3 regions of the Mesorhizobium sp. M1348 genome follow, and region 2 is predicted to be linked to each of the others. Evidence: predicted binding sites of a transcription regulator. Region 2 holds the regulator's gene; each other region holds the start of a gene.
What was found. The regulator HrcA, encoded in region 2, represses chaperone genes, less so after heat shock. The targets are predictions, from matches to a motif close to GTTAGCACTCNCNNNNNGNGAGTGCTAAC.
Positions count from the first base shown of each region.

Region 1 (6,898 bases), on a different contig from region 2:
CTGGCAGAGAGAGATCATGTGCCTTGACCAGCCTGCCAGCCTCGAGTTCGCCACTGACGACCACATCGCTGCAGATAGCGATGCCTTGGCCTGCCGCTACCGCGTCAATCGCGTGCAGCTCTTCGCGGAAACTTAAGTCCCATGCCTGGTTGGCATTGGGGATGCTGGGATCGATCGAGCGTGCGATCGCCAGCCATCGCTGCCAAGTCGGCGCTTCCGGGTCGCGGTTCGTCCAATTGAAATGGATGAGCGGGTATTGCAGCAGATCGGCGGCGCGCTCGATCTGTCGGTCGCCTCCTGCGAACAGCTCCGGGCTGCATACCGGAAAGAATGCGTCCCGAAAAATTTCCTGCGCGGGAACATCGCGCGGCATCCTGCGCGCATAGCGGATCGCGACGTCGGCGTCACCGCCTCGCAGGTCGAGAACGGCGTCTGTCCCGATGATCTCCAGTGGAATGTTCGGATGCTGTTCGCGCCACTTCGACAGGCGCGGAACCAGCCATCGGCTGGCAAATGCATTTGGGCTCGTCACGCGCAACGGGCGTTGGCCAACACCGGCCGAGGCTGATGCTATTGCCGCAGCGAAAGCGTCGAAGCCGCTGCAAATTACCGGAAATAGCCGTTCGCCCACGCCTGTGAGCACCAGCGGTCGTGGGCGCCGCCGGAACAGCAGTTGCCCACAGACCTCCTCCAGCAATCGAATCTGGTGGCTGATGGCCGTTGGCGTCACTCCGAGTTCCGTCGCGGCCTTCCTGAAGCTCATCAGCCTGGCAGCGGCTTCGAAGGCGCGAAGCGACCCGAGCGGCGGAAGTTTTCTCATCCAGGCAGCTTAGATGAATTTAGCTCATCCAGCGACTGAGATATTCGATTTTGCAGCGAATGGCGTCGCATGAGATCATTATGATCCGACACATGTCGGTGAACGAAAGCGGCCTGTCCAACCGTGCCAGATCACGAAGGGTATCCCTCGATGAGCATGTTCAAGCTTATAGACGGTTCCGAGCCGACGTTGCAGGCGCCAGATATCGCCCGGCTCAGGCAGGCGATTCGCGGCGATCTGATCCTTCCGGACGACCCTGGCTATGACCAGGCGCGCAGAGTTTGGAATGGCATGGTCGATAAGAGGCCGGCGGCTGTCTTCTATTGCGCCGAATCCAGCGATGTCGTCACGGCCGTCAACTTCGCCCGATCGCAAGGCTTCCTCGTCGCCGTCCGCGGCGGTGGTCATAACGTCGCCGGCAGTTCGGTATGCGACGGCGGCGTGGTGATCGATGTGTCACGCATGAAGCGGATCGAAGTCGACCCGATCCGCCGTGTTGCGCGCGCAGAAGCTGGCTTGAACCTGGGCGAGTTCGACGCAGCCACACAGGTCCATGGTCTTGCGACGACCATGGGTGTCAACGCGGATACCGGCATAGCCGGACTGACACTCGGCGGCGGTTTCGGCAAGCTTGGCCGCAAACATGGACTGAGCTGCGACAACCTTGTCGCTGTCGAAATCGTGACGGCGGACGGCCGGTTGCTCACGGCAAACGCGGCCGAAAATGCAGATTTGTTCTGGGGCATTCGGGGCGGCGGCGGCAATTTCGGAATAGTCACGACTTTCGAATACAAGCTCCATCCCGTGGGTCCGCTCCTCATCGCGGGATCGATGCTATACCGCTACGAAGAGGCACGCGAAGCGATGCGGTTCTACCGTGCGTTCTCGAGCGGCGCCCCAGATGAGCTGAGCCTGGATGCAGCACTTGTCACGGCGCCCTCGGGCGAGCGCTTCTTCAGCATATCGGCGTGCTACATCGGCCCGCTCGACGAGGGCCAGCAAATCATTCAACCTCTGAGAGAGTATGGTCGGCCGGTTGAGCGCCAGATTGCTCCTGTCCCCTATCTTCAAATCCAATCGGCCGGGGACAGCCTCTTTCCGCGCGGGCGGCGCTACTACTGGAAGGCGCAGTTCATGCGCGAAATCACAGATCAGGCGATCGATACCATGCTTGCGGCTTACATGACTGCACCCAGCGAATCGCTTCTGGTCCTGCAGCAGGTTGGCGGCGCCATCTCGCGAGTACCGATGGACGGAACGCCCTACGCCAACCGGGATGCACTTTACGATTGCTTCCCGATATCGATCTGGGACAATCCGTCTGACGACGAAACGCACATCCGATGGGCGCGTGACCTGTGGGATGCAATGAGACCGTTCTCGACCGGCGGCGTCTATGCCAACAATCTCGGCGAAGAGGGCACTGATCGGGTTCTGGCAGCTTACGGCGAGAATTATCCGAGGTTGGCCGCACTAAAAAACAAGTATGATCCTACCAATTTCTTTCGCTTGAACCAAAACATTAAGCCAACAACCTGAGCGACCGCCGCAGGCCGATGCCCGGAATTCTGTAGCGCTGCTACAACTCCAAATTCCAGTTCTGGCCGACCAGATCCTTGCCGAAGGAATGATGGCGCTCCTCGTTGGACAATTTAAAGCCCGCAGCCTCATAGATGTGGCGGGCGGCGGCGAGCACGTCGTTGGTCCACAGCGTCAGTGTCCTGTAATCCTTGGCGCGGCAAAAGCCGACACATTCCTCGACCAGCCGCTTGCCGATGCCGAGGCCGCGCGCCGACGGCTCGACATAGAGCAGGCGCAACTTCGCCACCTCGTCCGACTGGCGCACGACGAAGACCGAGCCGACGACCTCCGCTTCCCGCTCGGCGATCCAGCTGCGTTCCCATTTCGGATCGAAGGATTTGACGAAGGCACCGAGGATTTCGGCGACCAGCGCTTCATAGGTTTCGTCCCAGCCATATTCCTGCGCGTAGAGCAGGCCCTGGCGATGAATAATCCAGCCGATGTCGCCGACTTGCAGAGGCCGCAGCATATAGGGAATTTTGGGCTCGGCGCTTCCGCCCAGCAAACGCTGCACCGTCTGCATGGCCTTGACCAGCCTGTCCTGTTCGGCAACCGAAAGCCGTTCGAGCAAAGCCGCGACCTGGTCGTGCGAACCCTGGTTCAGCGGAGCGAAGGCCTGCCGCCCGGCCTTGGTCAGCGCGATCGACGAGCGCCGCGCATCCGCCTCGATCGTGGCGCGCTCGACCAGATCACGCTCCTCGAACTTCTTCAGCAGCCGGCTGAGATAACCGGCATCGAGGCCGAGGTCGCGCCCAAGATCCGTGGCGGTCAGGCCATCGCGATGCGCCAGCTCATAGAGCACCCGCGCCTCGGTCAGCGAGAAGGTGGTTTTCAGCAGCCCTTCGTCGAGCAGCCCGATCTGGCGGGTATAGAAGCGGTTGAAGGCCCGCACCGCGTCGACCTGCTCGTTGCCTGGGTGATGATGAATGGTCATGGCATCCTCCTCCCGGCAAGATCAGCCATTTAGTTGACTTAGTCAAGGATCCTGTTTGAAGCAATTGTCCTGATGATGCTCACCGGGCGCCTTGACTCGCGCGAGTTGCCAGCCTATTTCAGCGCCACGTTAGCACTCCTCCAAGATGAGTGCTAACCACATGTCCGGCGCCGCCGGACGGAGGAACTGTTCTCACCATTCTCATCGAGGAATAAAAAATGGCAAAGTCGAAGTTCCGCCCGCTTCATGACCGCGTGGTCGTTCGTCGGGTCGAATCCGAATCCAAGACCGCGGGCGGGATCATCATCCCCGATACGGCTAAGGAAAAGCCGCAGGAAGGCGAGATCATCGCCGTCGGTTCCGGCGCCCGCGACGAAGCCGGCAAGCTCGTCCCGCTGGACGTCAAGGCCGGCGACCGCATCCTGTTCGGCAAGTGGTCGGGCACCGAAGTCAAGCTCAATGGCGAAGACCTTCTGATCATGAAGGAATCCGACATCATGGGCATCATCGGCTGAATATCGGCCACACCCTCACTTAAATCTTCGGGCTCAATTCAAGCCCCTGCCAGGAGCTAAAAATGGCTGCCAAAGACGTAAAATTCTCCCGCGACGCTCGTGAGCGCATGCTGCGCGGCGTCAACATCCTCGCCGACGCAGTGAAGGTCACGCTCGGCCCCAAGGGCCGCAACGTCGTCATCGACAAGTCGTTCGGCGCACCGCGCATCACCAAGGACGGCGTCACCGTCGCCAAGGAAATCGAGCTTGAGGACAAGTTCGAAAACATGGGCGCGCAGATGGTCCGCGAAGTTGCTTCGAAGACCAACGACATCGCCGGCGACGGCACCACGACCGCGACCGTTCTGGCACAGTCGATCGTCCAGGAAGGCCACAAGGCGGTTGCCGCCGGCATGAACCCGATGGACCTCAAGCGCGGCATCGACCTCGCCGTCGCCGACGTGGTCGCGACGCTGATCAAGAACGCCAAGAAGATCAAGACCTCGGAAGAGGTTGCCCAGGTCGGTACCATTGCCGGCAATGGCGATGTTTCGGTCGGCTCGATGATCGCGGAAGCGATGCAGAAGGTCGGCAATGAAGGCGTCATCACCGTCGAGGAAGCCAAGACCGCCGAGACCGAGCTCGAAGTCGTCGAAGGCATGCAGTTCGACCGCGGCTATCTCTCGCCCTACTTCGTCACCAACGCCGAGAAGATGGTTGCGGATCTGGAAGACGCCTACATTCTTCTCCACGAGAAGAAGCTCTCCAACCTGCAGGCCATGCTGCCGATCCTCGAGGCTGTCGTGCAGACCTCGAAGCCGCTGGTCATCATTTCGGAAGACGTCGAAGGCGAGGCCCTGGCCACGCTCGTCGTCAACAAGCTGCGTGGCGGCCTGAAGATCGCCGCCGTCAAGGCGCCGGGCTTCGGCGATCGCCGCAAGGCCATGCTGGAAGACATCGCCATCCTCACCGGTGGCCAGGTCATCTCCGAAGACCTCGGCATCAAGCTCGAGAATGTCGGCCTGAACATGCTCGGCCGCGCCAAGAAGGTGTCGATCTCCAAGGAGAACACCACCATCGTCGACGGCGCCGGCAAGAAGGCCGAGATCCAGGGCCGCGTCGCCCAGATCAAGCAGCAGATCGAAGAGACCACCTCGGACTACGACAAGGAGAAGCTGCAGGAACGTCTCGCCAAGCTGGCGGGAGGCGTTGCCGTCATCCGCGTCGGCGGTGCGACCGAAGTGGAAGTCAAGGAAAAGAAGGATCGCGTCGATGACGCCCTCAACGCGACCCGCGCGGCCGTCGAAGAAGGCATCGTTCCCGGCGGCGGCGTCGCACTGCTGCGCGCTTCGCTGACCATCAAGGCAACCGGTGCCAACTCCGACCAGACCGCGGGCATCGCCATCGTGCGTCGCGCGCTGCAGGCTCCGGCCCGCCAGATCGCGTCCAACGCCGGTGCGGAAGCATCGATCGTTGCCGGCAAGATCCTCGAGAACAAGGGCGCGACCTTCGGCTACAACGCCCAGACCGGCGAATATGGCGACATGATCACCATGGGTATCGTCGATCCGGTCAAGGTTGTGCGCACGGCTCTGCAGGACGCGGCCTCGGTCGCTGGCCTGCTGGTCACCACCGAAGCCATGATCGCTGAGGCTCCGAAGAAGGAGTCGGCTGGCGGCGGCATGCCTGGCGGCATGGGCGGCGGCGGCATGGGCGGCATGGGTGGTATGGATTTCTAATCCAAGCAATCCATCAAGTCTTCAGATACGGAAAGGGCGACCGAGAGGTCGCCCTTTCTGCTTTGAGAGCAAGCCGCTAAGCTCAAACAGCGGCGTCAATGCACCGCGGCAGCGGCGCCCTTAGCCAGCAATGCCCCCTCAATCAGCGCGGCGACCTCATCGGCTACCGCCAGCACCGGGGCGCGGTCGTGGGTGGCGCGCGCGATCACCATCAGCCCTTCCAGCGATGATTCGACCAGCAGCGCCAGCGCATGCGCGCGGCGCTCGGGCACCCCAGCCCTGACGAAGGCGGCCCCGAGCAGGCCTATCCATTGCTCGAAAGCCGACCGGCACAACTCGGCCAGTTGCGGCATGTCGTTCGGCGAGTCCAACACCACGGGCGCGATCGGGCAACCGAGCGTGAACTGATTGTCTTCCAGCATGCGCGCGACCGACTGGTAGATGTGGTGGACAGCCACCGCCGGGTCCTTTTCGGCAGCGAGCGCGGCGTCTAGCCTCTGCGTCACATCGGCGACGCTGTCGCGCGTCACCTCGATGACCAGCTGATCCTTGCCGCCCGGAAAGTGAAAGTAGAGCGAGCCTCTCGGTGCAGCGGAGGCGCTCAAGATGTCGCTGAGCGACGTGCCGTGGTAGCCGCGCTGCCTAAGCAGCAGCGCCGTCGTCTCGAGTATGCGGGTGCGGGTGTCGTTCGCCATGTCAACCTCTGCCAGGAGTGAGCATTATAGGCCTTGCCTCGAATATGACAACCGGTCTACATAATATGTAGATCAGTCTACATATAGAGAGAAGCAGATGCGCAGTTATCGCCTTGAAGGAACGAGCGGGACCAAGGGCCTGGTGATGCGCGACGAGGCGCAGCCGACGCCGAAGCCGCACGAGATCGTCGTGCGTGTCCGCGCCACCTCGCTCAACCGCCGCGATACGATGATCCTCAACGGCACCTATCCGCTGGCGCCGCGCCAAGGCGTTATCCCGCTGAGCGACGGTTCCGGCGAAGTCGTTGCCCTCGGCGAGGCCGTCACCCGCTTTGCCGTAGGCGACCGCGTCACCGGCAGTTATTTTGCGCGCTGGATCGATGGCCGCATCAATGCCGGTCTTATCGACCAACTTGGCTGCACGCTGGACGGGATGCTGGCTGAATACGCCGTGCTCGACGAGCAATGGGCGGTGCCGCTTCCCGATCATCTCGACTGGCATCAAGCGGCGACGCTGACCTGCGCCGGCCTGACCGCCTGGAATGCCGTGACGGCGGCCGAGATGCCGAAGCCCGGCCAATGGGTTCTTGTCATCGGTTCAGGTGGCGTCGCGCTGTTTGCGCTGCAATTCGCCA
Region 1 covers NZ_JAMYLH010000002.1:397,798-404,695, forward strand. Annotated here, with positions in the region: gene NKH13_RS05995 (LysR substrate-binding domain-containing protein) at 1-820, opposite strand, end outside; gene NKH13_RS06000 (FAD-binding oxidoreductase) at 971-2,359, shown strand; gene NKH13_RS06005 (bifunctional helix-turn-helix transcriptional regulator/GNAT family N-acetyltransferase) at 2,400-3,335, opposite strand; gene groES (co-chaperone GroES) at 3,554-3,850, shown strand; gene groL (chaperonin GroEL) at 3,913-5,568, shown strand; gene NKH13_RS06020 (TetR/AcrR family transcriptional regulator) at 5,664-6,263, opposite strand; gene NKH13_RS06025 (zinc-dependent alcohol dehydrogenase family protein) at 6,361-6,898, shown strand, end outside.
Region 1: the regulator HrcA is predicted to act here: its motif matches at 3,464-3,492, upstream of groES (co-chaperone GroES).

Region 2 (6,898 bases):
GTTCTCGGGCCGCGAGCCGACGACGATTGCCGCTTGCAGGGCGGCACCCGACGAGATGCCGACCGGCACACCTTCGAGCCGAGCGACGAGCCGTGCATTGGCAACCGAATCCTCGTTCGAGACCTTGACGATCTCGTCATAGATCGTCGTGTCGAGGATTTTTGGCGCGAAGCCGGCGCCAATGCCCTGGATCTTGTGCGGGCCTGGCTGGCCGCCCGACAGCACCGGCGAGGCTTCCGGTTCGACGGCGACGACATGCACCGAGGGCTTGCGCTTCTTCAGCACCTGGCCGACGCCGGTGATGGTGCCGCCGGTTCCGATGCCGGCAACGAAGATATCGACTTCGCCATGGGTGTCGTTCCAGATTTCCTCGGCCGTAGTGCGGCGATGGATTTCCGGATTGGCCGGATTCTCGAATTGCTGCGGAATGACGGCGTCGGGCAGCGTTGCCGCCAGCTCGTCCGCCTTGGCGATGGCGCCCTTCATGCCTTTCGGCCCTTCGGTCAGCACCAGTTCGGCACCGAGCAGCGCCAGCATCTTGCGGCGTTCGACGGACATGGTTTCCGGCATGGTCAGGATCAGCTTGTAGCCCTTGGCGGCGGCGGCAAAGGCGAGCGCGATGCCGGTATTGCCCGAGGTCGGCTCGATCAGCGTGGTCTTGCCGGGCGTAATCCTGCCCGAAGCCTCCAATGCCTCGATCATCGACACGCCGATGCGGTCCTTGACCGAGGCGATCGGGTTGAAGAATTCGAGTTTGGCCAGCAGATTGGCGACGACACCCTTCTCCCTGGCGAATTTATCAAGCCGCACCAGCGGCGTGTCGCCGATCGTCTCGGTGATCGAATTGTAGATGCGGCCGCGGCCGGGCACGTGTGTGGGGGTGGCGGGCTTGTTCATTGATTTTCCTCCCAGAGGTCAAGCGGCATAGGATAGAGCCATCCACCGCGCAAGATAGGCTGTCGATCGAAAAATATCCGAGTGAAGTTCGTGCTGAATACCCCCGCCCTTGCAAGGCGTGACAATCCCTGGGCGGATTGGCGAAAGAGGTCTATTGGCGGGCGGCAATTGCCGCCGCCGCACCGACCATGAATCCGGCGGCGGTGCGGTTGAGTGCCCTCAGCGCCCGCGGCGACTTCAGGAACCAGCGCGCCTTGGCCGCCAGCGCCAGATAGGGCACCAGCACCACGAGCAGGACGACGATGGTGAGCGCGACAAGGATCCCGTAGTCGACCAGCGTGATCGCCTTCAGATCGACGATGGTCGGGGTGATGGCGAGATAGAAGATCATCGTCTTCGGATTGCCGAGCGTGACGGCAAGGCCGGCTACAAAGCTGGATGCCAAGCCGCCCTTGCCTTTCTTTGCCTCCACCGTTTCGGGCGTGATGCCGCTCGTCCAGAAACGCCAGCCAAGAAAAGCGAGGTAAGCGACGCCCAGCCATTTGATGGCCAGGAAGACCATGCCGAAAGTTTGTGCGACGAAAGCGAGGCCGAGCACCACGGCAGTCAAATAGGTCAGGTCGCCGAGCATCAGCCCGAACGACATGGCCAGCGACGAGCGGAAGCCGGAGCCCAGTGCACGCGCAACGAGCGCGGTGACGCCTGGGCCGGGGATGGCTGCGGCGATGCCGAGGGCGGCGCTGTAGGCGAGGAACCCGGTGAGCGTCATGATTCGCGCTTGTCGCACAATGTTGAAGTTGGGTGAATTCCCTCGGGCCGGATTCGATTGCGCCAGCGCAGCAGGCGACACCGCCGTTCAGGAGCGGCCGTCTTCGTAGGTAACGCGCCAGATGGTGCCGTTACCGTCCTCTGTGACGATCAGCGAGCCGTCCTTGGCCATCGCGACACCGACCGGGCGGCCCCAGACGGCGTCGTTCGAGATGACGAAGCCGGTCATGAAGTCCTCATACTCGCCGGTCGGCTTGCCATCCCTGAATTTGAGCCTCACCACCTTGTAGCCGGTCCTGGCGCCACGGTTCCACGAACCATGCATGGTGACGAAGGCGTCACCCTGATAATCCGCCGGGAAGTTCTTGCCGTCGTAGAAGGCTATGTTCATCGGCGCCGAATGCGCCTGCATCAATACATCGGGGACAGTGGCCTTGCCGGCCAGGTCTGCCCGCTCGCCCTGATGGCGCGGATCCTCGTTATTGCCGATGTAGTACCAAGGCCAACCATAGAATCCGCCGTCCTTGACCGCAGTTGCAAATTCGAACGGCACGTTGTCGCCGAGTTCGTCCCGCTCGTTGACGACGCACCACAATGCGCCGGTGGCGGGCTGCACCGTCATGCCCGTGCAGTTGCGCAGGCCGGTGGCGACAGTTCGGGGATTTTTCCCATCCGGGTCAAAGGCGAGCACATCTGCACGGCCTTCCTCGGAGCCCCACGTTGCGCCGAGCGGCTTTGATTTCGCCCACGCGTCGACGCCGCCATCGGGTTGCTTGTCCATGTCCTCGGCGACATTCGAGTCCGAGCCAACCGATAAAAAAAGCGTCTTGCCGTCAGGCGAGAAGGCGATGTCACGGGTCGAGTGACCGCCCGACGGGATTTTGGCGACAATGGTTTCTGGTTTAGCGGACGCCTTTAGGTCACCGTCGCGATAGGGGAAGCGGACGATGCTGTCGCTGCTTGCGACATAGACCCATTGCGGCTTGTCCCCTGGCGGATAGAAGGCGATGCCATATGGATAGTTGAGGCCCTTGGCGAAAATCGCTTTCTCGATGGGTTTGGCGCGGCCCTCGGCCAGACGGTAGACACGTATTTGGTCGGCATGGCCGTTGGCGATGAACAGGTCGCCGTTCGGAGCGACGCGAACGACGCGCGGATTATAGAGTCCGGAGGCGATTATTTCGGCCGAAAAGCCCGGCGGCAATTCTGGCTTGGCGCTTTCGGGCCGCTCCGTCACGCCGGCGCCGTTCGAAGCGGATTGGGCGGGATCGGCTGGCGGCATGTCTTGCGGCCCGATCAGGCGGCGGACGCCAGGCCTGTCGGCGTGCCAATCGCCAAAAGCGGCTTCGCCTTTGAGCACCTTCTGATCCGACTGCCGGGCGGATGCCGGTGTCGCGACAAGGAGAGCCGCGGCAATGGCCGCAAAGCCGCCAGATCGGGTCATCAACGTCCTCCGGGATTCGCCTCGAAGAGGACAAACGGGATCAGGCATTGGTCGTTCCAAGCGGTCGTCCGGAACACGAGGATTTGAAGCCGAACCCCTTCAGTTGCCAGAGGCGTAGAAATCGTCATCAAGGCGCTTTTCCAGCGCGACCAGATCGGCCGGCAGCGGCAGGCCCATGGCCCGCATCTCTTGCAGCTTCTCACGCAACTGCTCTTGCACCTCGTGCTGATCCTCAGGCTGATTGACCATTTCCTCGAGCAGCAGGCTAATCTGGGCCTTGAACGATTCCAGCGCCATTCTTTTTCTCCTTGCGGCAGGCCGCGGCGGCTCCTAGCGCAGCATGCGCGAAATCAGCTGCGCGGTATAGTCGACCATCGGTACTATGCGGGCATAGTTCAGCCGCGTCGGCCCGATGACGCCGAGCGCACCGACGACGCGCGCGTCCTTGTCGCGATAGGGTGCCACCACCAGCGAGGAGCCAGACAGCGAAAACAGCTTGTTTTCCGAACCGATGAAGATGCGCACCCCCGGACCTTCCTCGGCGAGGTCGAGGAGCTGGATCAGCCCATCCTGCGTCTCCAGATCCTCGAACAGATGCCGCAGCAATTCTATGTCGGCCTGGGCAGTGACGTTTTCCAGGAGATTGGCGCGGCCGCGCACGATAAGCCGCCCAGGCACGCCGCTTTCGGCGCCTGCCCAGACCGCCAGGCCCTTCTCGACCAGATCCTGCGACAGCGTGTCGAGGGCTGCCCTGGTCTCTTCCTTGATGCGTGCGATCTCGACCCGCGCCTCGGCCAGGGTGCGGCCGCGGATATGGGCGTTGAGGAAGTTGGAGGCTTCGTGCAATTGCGAGACGGTGATGCCGGCGGGCAGATCGATGACGCGATTTTCGACGTCGCCGTTCTGCGAGACGAGCACGGCCAGCGCCTTGGTCGGCTCGAGCTGGATGAATTCGATGTGCTTCAGCGCCACCTCGTTCTTGGCGGCGAGCACGAGGCCGGCGCCGCGCGACATGCCGGACAGCATCTGGCTGGCCTCGGTCAGCATATGCTCCAGCGTCGCGCCCGAGCCGGAGGCGCGCACCTGCGCCTCGATGGTGCGGCGCTCCTCGTCGGAGAGGTCACCGAGTTCCATGAAAGCATCGACGAAGAAACGCAGGCCTGCCTGGGTCGGCAGCCGGCCAGCCGAAATGTGCGGCGCATAGATCAGGCCGAGATGCTCAAGGTCGCTCATCACGTTGCGGATGGTGGCCGGCGACAGCGACGACGGCAGGATGCGCGACAGGCTGCGCGAACCGACCGGCTCGCCATCCTTCAAATAGGAATCGACGATGCGCCGAAAGATGTCGCGCGAACGCATGTCGAGCGATTGAAGCGCGGGCGATTGCAGCGCGTGCGACGGAAGCACGTGCGATTGCGAACCGGGATCGACTGCCTTGGTCATTCGAGCCAAAAACCTCCGGCCCGAAGATATAGACTTCCGCGGCGGCGGCGCAACCGGTCCATTTTCCTTTGCGCCTAGCGCCCCGTGCGGCTACAAGCCCGGCCAAGATTCCGAAGAAAGAAAGAAGCCTGAATGCGCCCTTCCAAACGCCAATTCGACGAAATGCGCCCCATCTCCTTCGAGCGCGGCGTCTCCAAGCATGCGGAAGGCTCGTGCCTGGTGAAGTTTGGCGACACGCATGTGCTGTGTACGGCCAGCCTGGAGGAAAAGGTGCCGGGCTGGATGCGCAATTCCGGCAAGGGCTGGGTGACGGCGGAATATGGCATGCTGCCGCGCTCGACCGGCGAGCGCATGCGCCGCGAGGCTTCGGCCGGCAAACAAGGCGGCCGCACGCTGGAAATCCAGCGGCTGATCGGCCGCTCCCTGCGCGCCGTGGTCGATCTGCAGGCGCTCGGCGAGCAGCAGATCACCGTCGACTGCGACGTGATCCAGGCCGACGGCGGCACGCGCACCGCTTCGATCACCGGCGGCTGGGTGGCGCTTTACGATTGCCTGCGCTGGATGGAAGTCCGCCAGATGGCGAGCCTTGGCAAGGTGCTGAAGGATCACGTTGCGGCGATCTCCTGCGGCATCCATGATGGCCAGCCGGTCATCGATCTCGACTACATCGAGGATTCCTCGGCCGGCACCGACGCCAATTTCGTCATGACCGGCAAGGGCGGTATCGTCGAGATCCAGGGCACGGCCGAGGGCGAGCCGTTCTCGGAAGAGCAGTTCGCGGCGCTGATGGTATTGGCCAAGAAGGGCATTCAGCGCCTGGTCAGCCTGCAGCAGATGGCCGTGGACTGATCTTCAGTTTATGACGATGAGGTTGACGATCCTGTGACCCCTTCCGCAATCCTGGAATCAGCACTCTACGTGACGGATCTTGCTGCCGCGGAACGGTTCTATTCGGGCGTGCTCGGGCTCGATCCGCTCGGCAAAGTCGACGGCAGGCATCTCTTCTTCCGCTGCGGCGACGGCGTGCTGCTCATCTTCAATGCCGAGGCGACCAAGGTGCCGCCGGCGTCCGATGCCAAGCTCAAAGTGCCGCCGCATGGCGCCGTCGGCGAGGGGCATCTTTGCTTCGCCGCAAGCGCGGATGAAATCCCGCGCTGGAAAGCCCATCTTGAGGCGAAGAAAATCGCCATCGAAAGCGAGTTCGAATGGCCGCAGGGCGGCCGCTCGATCTATATTCGCGACCCCTCGGGCAATTCGATCGAATTCGCCGAGCCAAGAATCTGGGGCATCTGATGCATTCGCCAACTGTTCACTCGCTTGACGGGCATAAGATCGTCGTCGCCAGCCATAACGCCGGCAAATTGCGGGAATTCGCCGATCTGATGGCGCCGTTCGGCATAGAAGCGAAGTCCGCCAAGGAATACGGCTTGCCGGAACCGGACGAGACCGGCAGCACTTTCGAGGAGAACGCCCTCATAAAAGCCTTGGCCGCCGCCAAGGCCACTGGATTGCCGGCGCTGTCGGACGATTCCGGCCTATGTGTCGATGCGCTTGACGGCGCACCCGGCGTCTACACCGCCAACTGGGCCGAGACGCCGGACGGCTCCCGCGACTTCGGCATGGCCATGCAGCGCACGGAAGTGGCTTTGCAGGAAGTTGGCGCGATCACGCCTGCCCAGCGCAAGGGCCGCTTTGTCGCGGTGATCTGCCTGGCCTTTCCCGACGGCCAGGCGGAATATTTTCGCGGCGAGGTCGAGGGCATGCTGGTATGGCCGCCGCGCGGCGAGCTCGGCTTCGGCTACGATCCGGTGTTCTTGCCCAACGGATTCGAAAAGACCTTCGGCGAGATGAGCGCGGAGGAAAAGCATGGCTGGAAGCCCGGCCAGCCAACCGCATTGTCACACCGTGCCCGCGCCTTTCAGAAATTCGCCCAAGCCCGATTGGCCGCCGCATGACCATGCTGCTCGACCGCAGCCCTGGTTTCGGCGTCTACGTCCACTGGCCGTTCTGCGCGGCCAAATGCCCCTATTGCGACTTCAACAGCCATGTCCGCCACCAGCCGGTCGACCAGGAGCGTTTTGCCCGCGCCTTCGAGACCGAGCTGGCGACCATGCGCGGCCGCACGGGACCGCGCGAGGTGACAAGCATCTTTCTTGGCGGCGGCACGCCGTCGCTGATGAAGCCGCAGACCGTGGCGGCGGTGCTGGATGCAGTGGCGAAGAACTGGACGGTGCCTGGTGGCATCGAGGTGACGCTGGAGGCCAATCCTTCCTCCGTCGAGGCCGAGCGCTTTCGCGGCTATCGCGCGGCGGGCGTCAACCGGGTGTCGCTTGGCGTGCAGGCGCT
Region 2 covers NZ_JAMYLH010000003.1:368,187-375,084, forward strand. Annotated here, with positions in the region: gene cysK (cysteine synthase A) at 1-897, opposite strand, end outside; gene NKH13_RS08830 (LysE family translocator) at 1,049-1,666, opposite strand; gene NKH13_RS08835 (PQQ-dependent sugar dehydrogenase) at 1,754-3,109, opposite strand; gene NKH13_RS08840 (hypothetical protein) at 3,209-3,406, opposite strand; gene hrcA (heat-inducible transcriptional repressor HrcA) at 3,440-4,552, opposite strand; gene rph (ribonuclease PH) at 4,685-5,401, shown strand; gene NKH13_RS08855 (VOC family protein) at 5,435-5,845, shown strand; gene rdgB (RdgB/HAM1 family non-canonical purine NTP pyrophosphatase) at 5,845-6,507, shown strand; gene hemW (radical SAM family heme chaperone HemW) at 6,504-6,898, shown strand, end outside.

Region 3 (6,898 bases), on a different contig from region 2:
CTCTCAGCACAATCGAAATACCTGCCGTCATGTCAGCATTCGCGCCAGTAAGCTCAGTCAAAGCTGCCTTGGCGCGCAAAAGCGCAACACCGCCGCCGGCAACGATGCCTTCTTCCACGGCTGCACGAGTGGCGTTCAGCGCATCATCGATGCGGTCCTTCTTTTCCTTGACTTCCGTCTCGGTCGCGCCGCCGACGCGAATGACAGCAACGCCGCCAGCCAGCTTGGCGAGACGTTCCTGGAGTTTCTCCTTGTCGTAATCCGAGGACGTTTCCTCGATCTGCAACTTGATCTGCTGGACGCGCGCCTGGATGGTGGCTTTCTCGCCGGCGCCGTCGATGATCGTCGTCGTATCCTTCTCGATGAGCACGCGCTTGGCCCGCCCGAGCATGTCGATCGTGATGTTCTCGAGTTTGATGCCGAGATCCTCGGAAATCATCTGGCCGGCGGTGAGCACGGCAATGTCTTCCAGCATCGCCTTGCGCCGGTCACCGAAGCCTGGCGCCTTGACGGCTGCGACCTTGAGGCCGCCGCGCAGCTTGTTGACGACCAGCGTCGCTAGCGCCTCGCCTTCGACGTCTTCCGAGATGATCAGCAGCGGCTTACCGCTTTGCACCACAGCTTCGAGGATCGGCAGCAACGCCTGCAAATTGCCGAGCTTCTTCTCATGGACGAGAACGTAAGGGTCCTCCAGCTCCGCGCGCATCTTCTCGGCATCGGTGACGAAATAGGGCGAGAGATAGCCACGGTCGAACTGCATGCCTTCGACGACATCGAGTTCGGTTTCGGCGGTCTTGGCTTCTTCGACGGTGATCACGCCCTCATTGCCGACCTTGTTCATCGCCTTGGCGATCATGGCGCCGACCGACGCGTCGCCATTGGCGGCGATCGTACCAACCTGGGCGATCTCGTCCGAAGATTTGACTTTCCTGGCCCTGGCTTGAATGTCCTTCACCACAGCAGCCACAGCAAGGTCGATGCCGCGCTTGAGGTCCATCGGGTTCATGCCCGCGGCAACGAATTTGGCACCTTCGCGCAGGATGGAAGCGGCCAGCACCGTGGCGGTGGTGGTGCCGTCGCCGGCGAGGTCGTTGGTCTTCGAGGCCACTTCGCGCACCATCTGGGCGCCCATGTTCTCGAACTTGTCGGCAAGCTCGATTTCCTTGGCGACGGCGACACCATCCTTGGTGATGCGCGGCGCGCCATAGGCCTTGTCGATGACGACATTGCGGCCTTTGGGGCCGAGCGTCACCTTGACGGCGTTGTTCAGAATTTCGACGCCGCGAAGCATCCGGTCGCGGGCATCGGTAGCGAATTTGATTTCCTTGGCAGACATGATTTTAGGTCCAGTTCAGTCTTGAAATTGCGGGATCGGAAATCGCCCGGTCAGGCGGCTTTCTTGGCCGCTTTGGTCTTCTCGACGATGCCCAAAATGTCGCTCTCCTTCATGATCAGGAGGTCTTCGCCGTCGATCTTCACCTCGGTGCCGGACCATTGGCCGAACAGGATGAGATCGCCGGCCTTGACGTCGAGCGGGATCAGCTTGCCGCTCTCGTCACGCGAGCCCGGGCCCACGGCGATCACTTCGCCTTCCCGAGGCTTTTCCTTGGCGGTGTCGGGAATAATGATCCCGCCCTTGGATTTGGTATCGCCTTCCGCGCGCCGAATGACGACGCGGTCGTGGAGTGGCCGGAATTTCATTGGGGGTTCTTTCTGCCGCCGCACATAGAGCGACTGCAACACTTAACATAGCCCCTTTGGCACTCGAATGATAGGAGTGCCAAATTTTTAATTCCTCAAACCGAAAATATTTGAAATGTAAATCAGTCGTTGTTACCGGCGCTTTTGGCCGTCCGAAAGGCGGAGCCATAAGCAATTTTATTGTAATTCATCCCTCTTAATTTTGCCGACAACAGACTATATTAATCCGCAATTATGAACCAAACCTATTGAGCCTTGATTGAATGTGCATCGAGAGATATATACAGTTCGCGAAAATTTGGCACGATTTGGCTTTCCCGGTCCCGATCGACATAGGTCCGCGACCTTCGACCCACCATGAAGCACCGAATTTTCGACAGCGAATGTATAGCGCTTATCCGGCGCGCATGTCGCTCTGTTCGAGCCTTTGAACCACGGCGCTGACCACGGATGTACTGGCAGCATTGGGATCTTTCCGGTTCGGATGGAAAAGATGCAGGTCGGCGTGCTCCTGCGGAAAGCCGCACCCCCTCATGCAACGCAGCCTCCCGCGTGGGGAGCGCTTGCCTGCGCTACGGCGGCGGCTTTCCATGCGAGCCGCTTCAAAAATGATGCTGCGAAACGGCTCCGGCTTTATCCGACGAACGCCTCACGCATCCGAGCGAACATGCCGGGCTGTCTCCCGGCAATCGCCGCACGGATGTGACGGGCGGCCGTTACGGCGCTCACCGTCGCGCCGAAATGACAATAGCAGATGATCTCATGCAATTGCCTGTCGGTCAGTTCGAAGAACCGCTTCGCTTCGCCGTAGTTGTCGTTTTCCAACCCGGCGGCGCGGAGGACAGGATCCTCGAAAGCGACTGAGATCGGCGAGCCGTCGCCGCGCATGGCCCCGCGTGATCTAACCGGCTGATACTCGGTCTGGTGTAGCGTCGAGAGTCGCCGGTCAGGGTTCCGTTCAAGGAGCTCCGCCCAGCGTTCAAGACGTTCGCTGCGCGACATGGCCTGGCGCAGGTAGTCCTGATCGATCTCGGCGACGATCTGCAGTTGCTCAAGCGTCTGGTGCTTCATTTTAGCCTCCTATTCGGACGATAGTTGGCCCACCCATATCCTTCTTATACCTGCGGCCAGCGTGACTCCGACCGATCGTGAAGTCCAATCACGATGATGTTGGGAGGGCTTCCCCCCACGAAAATGCGGAGGCTTCGCAAAGATCCGGCCATTAATTTGGCGAACGCGGTCAAATGCGCGGCTGTTCGACGATGTCGGTCTGGAGTCCGTGCCGATCGAGGTGATCGACGGGCAGAGTCTGTGCTGGAGTAGCCCGGCTCATCGCTGGCCGGGCAGCGGGATCAAGCGAGTGGCAGTTTAGCTTCGAAACCGCCGAAGGCCGGGCTGATGCGAGTTCTCCGCCCGGTCGTTGGGCCCTTGTGGCTCCAGTGTACGACTTCCGGCATGACCTGGCGCCTGGCTACTCCGTAGGATCGCAGTTTGTCCGTGTCGAAACCATTATCGAAGTTACCCGGCCCGATGGCGGAGTGTTGCGGATTTGCGCGATCCAAGGACCGGTCCGTCCATCAACCAACAAGTTGAGCGGAAGCCACCTCAAAAACGGTCCAGGCTGTGCGTCGTCAGGATGGTAGCCGAACCAGCGAAACAGCCAACCAGGTGTCCCTTCCTTCGACCTTTAGAGACTGAGCAGTCAGCTGCCGCCAAGCGAGAATGACGATCGCTCTCACTGCTGCGGCGCTGGTATCGGTGTGCCGCCAAACCAACCAGCCGCATACGCAATCACGACCAATACCACGATCACGGATACCACGCCGTACCAGAGGCGCCTGTCCTTGAGATCCATCGTTACCTCCTGCCCGCTACATGTTGGCCACTGGGCGAATTCCTTGAGCCTTTGGCCGTCATTTCCCAGATGAGCGACCCAGTGCCGTCTGGCAGGCACACAGTAGGCTGGATAAGGGGTCTTTGAGAAGCGCGCAATACGACCGCGCCGGCATGATCGCCAGCGGCTGCGACCGGCGGCTGCAGGCGTGCTCGACGAGTAGCGTTGCGGCATGGATGTCAAAAGATCGGCGATGCCATCCAGCGCCTGTGTGATCGATGCGGCGCGCGTTATCCTGATCTTCCAGCACGGCTCCGCGCAGCCGCACCCCTCATTAGACCGTTTCGAGACGGCTGAACCGAACCGGGATGAGTTTGCGAGTCTTCAGTTGCCCTGCCGCATCCTTGTCGATGACCGTCAGCAACTGCGCTTCTCCAGGTCCCACGGGCAGGACCAGGCGTCCCCCCGGTTTGAGCTGCTCAAGCAAAGCCGGCGGTGTCCGCTCAGCGGCCGCGGTGACCAGGATCTTGTCGAATGGGGCGTGCTCAGGCCAGCCGCGAGACCCGTCTCCGACACGAATGCCGACATTGGAGAAGCCGAGACCCCGCAGGAGAGCCTCGGCATGGCTTGCGAATTCCTCGATGATTTCGACGCTCCAAACTTGCCCGGCAAGGTCCGCGAGGATTGCGGTTTGGTAGCCTAGGCCGGTGCCGATCTCGAGCACTGCCTCGTGCGGTTGCGGCGCAAGGAGATCGGTCATGAGAGCAACGATGAAGGGCTGCGAGACGGTTTTATCAAAGCCGATCGGCAGCGGCATGTCTTGGTAGGCATAAGGCGCAACTGATGCTGGCACGAAGAGGTGCCGCGGTATCCGCCTCATCGCCGCCAATACCCGCTCATCGAGCGCCGCCTTGCCAAGTTCTTCGCTTGCAAGATCGGTGTGAATTGCAATCATCTCGACCATGTGCCTGCGTAGAACCGCGAGGTGCTCTTCGTTCATCGGCTTCATGACGGTGGGGCGCTCCTCAACCAGTCTGCTGCCTGATAGCCTTATACCCTGTTCGTCTTGTCACAGTAACCATGTCGTCGAGAACGCGGCTTCGGTTGGGGCGGGTTGTACCGCCCTGCTATTTCGTCGCCGTCCTTGGTGCTCTCCCGTTCCTCGCACCGGGGTGGAACGGCGTGCGCATCAGAAGCTCGCCAGCCAGGCGACAACATCGATATAGCGGATCGCCAGCCAGTTGAGCACCAATAGGCCGAAGGCCAAAACGACGCCGAACCCTGCGCTGTCGCTCACCGGCTCCATCCCGTGCTGATCGTGCGTGATCTGGCGATTGACGATGACCGAACCTGGGCGAGCCAGCAGCGCTATTCGCGCTGCAGGCCGGCCATACGATAATCAGCGTTAGCCCGCGTGGCGCTGCTGAGAAGAACCGGAATTTCGTGATGGCTTGCCGCCGCCATTGGCGCGGCACTGGGGGACTGGCTGTCCTTCTGGATCGGCAAACGGCTTGGAAAGCGGGTTTCGCACTATTGGCCCCTCTCCTGTTCTTCGAGCGGTGGGGGGTCGCCGGCGCTTCTTCGGTCCCTTGCGTGCATCCGTACCCTTGGTGGCGGGCATCTGCGCGATGCCCGCTCTGACGTTTCAGTTTGCCAATATCGCTTCGGCTCGCCGGAGTTCGTAGCCGACGTTGCACGGTTTTTCGACGTCACGAGAGGACACGTCTTGCTCGCCGGTCCCAAGACGATCGCAAGCGTTCCGGATTTTGCTCGCGCGGATCGGGAACTTGTCGTCGTTCGCTCCAGTATGGATCCCGAGGACACGCTCAAGCGCTTTGCCGGCCGTGTCGTCTTCATCGGCGGCGGTCCACCGGTCTGGGACGCCTACGCGCGCTTCGTCAGCCACTGGGATGTCACGCGGCTGCCCTATGACGGGCCGACGGACCGCTGGTTCGATGCAAGATGGCTTACGGGGGTGTCGAAGTTGCCAGAAATCACCGCGACCAATGAAGGCTCGGCTCGTATCGATCTGGGATTATTTAGACCACCTCGCGACCCAAGTTCCAGACCGCATTTTATGCAACTTTACATCGAACACAGAACCGACACCGGTGCAGCTTGCAATTTTTTCGCCGAACGGCGTCACACGGTGATGGTCGTGCAGCACCAGCCCGCGCACAAAACGATCGCGGACTCCTTCCTGCAACTGGCGCAATCCCCCGAAAGTCCTGCGGAACCGTTGCGGAGGCCTTCACCTCGATACCGACGACCCGACCGCGTCGATCCTCGATCACGACGCCGACTTCGTCCTGATCCTTGGTCCGGTAGTGTGAGAAAGACACCCGTCGCTCTGACCACCATGCGAGCTTCAGGAATTCCGACACCACGAACCTCTCGAGCAAAGCACCGAACCGCGATCGGTCCTACGTTCTTCGCCTACGGCCGCTCACAAGATTGTCAACAATCTGAGAAAGTTTTGTTGACAGGTGATTGATTTGAGCCTTCACTCACAAAAGTCCGCGTATCGGTCGAGTTCTGTCGCAACAATGCGCGGCCTCCAAAGGGGAAAGAACAATGATCAACAGACGTTCAATAATCACATCCGCGGCGCGCGGCGCCGTCTCCGCGCTGGCAATCATGGCCGGCGGCACAATCGCGGTGCACGCCGCCAACAAGGAACTCAAGATCGGCTTTGTCGGCGTGACGAGTGGCGCGGCCGCTGCGTGGGGCACATCCAACGTCCGCTCGATGCAGACGCGCGCCGCCTGGATCAACGAAACCGGCGGTGTGAAGATTGGTGACGAGACCTACGACATCAAAATCGTCACCTTCGACGACCAGAAGGATCCGAAGCGGGCGATCGCCGGCATGGAGAAGATGGCCCAGGAGGGCATACACTATGTCGTCGGTCCGAATGTCGACGACGGCGCCGCGGCGGTGCGTCCCGTGGCTGAATCCAAGGGCATCATCTATTTTCCCTACGCGTTCCCGAAGGAACTCTACACCCCGCCGGCGTCCAACGCCGTGCTCGGCATGATCGCCAACTACCAGTCGGCTCCGGCGATCTACAAATATCTCATGGAAAACAGGGGCGTGAAGAAAGTTGCCTTTGTCGCCGCAAATGAATCCGATCCGCTGAGCCAGCGGGATGGCGGTGTTGCCGCGGCAAAGGCGCTCGGGCTCGAGGTTGTGGCTGCCACGGATGTCTACCAAAACGATACCCGCGATTTCACGCCGGTACTGACGCCGATCGTTTTGCAAAAACCGGACCTGCTGGTGCTTTCGGGTGTCGCGCCCGGCAATGCGCCGCTGCTGATCCGCGCCGCGCGCGAGCTCGGCTACGAGGGTCTGATCTCCACCGAA
Region 3 covers NZ_JAMYLH010000005.1:210,259-217,156, forward strand. Annotated here, with positions in the region: gene groL (chaperonin GroEL) at 1-1,336, opposite strand, end outside; gene NKH13_RS11830 (co-chaperone GroES) at 1,387-1,701, opposite strand; gene NKH13_RS11835 (hypothetical protein) at 2,335-2,772, opposite strand; partial or broken gene NKH13_RS11840 (IS6 family transposase) at 3,076-3,200, opposite strand; gene NKH13_RS11845 (protein-L-isoaspartate(D-aspartate) O-methyltransferase) at 3,870-4,544, opposite strand; partial or broken gene NKH13_RS11850 (diacylglycerol kinase) at 5,208-5,507, shown strand; gene NKH13_RS11860 (ABC transporter substrate-binding protein) at 6,110-6,898, shown strand, end outside.
Region 3: the regulator HrcA is predicted to act here: its motif matches at 1,757-1,785, upstream of NKH13_RS11830 (co-chaperone GroES).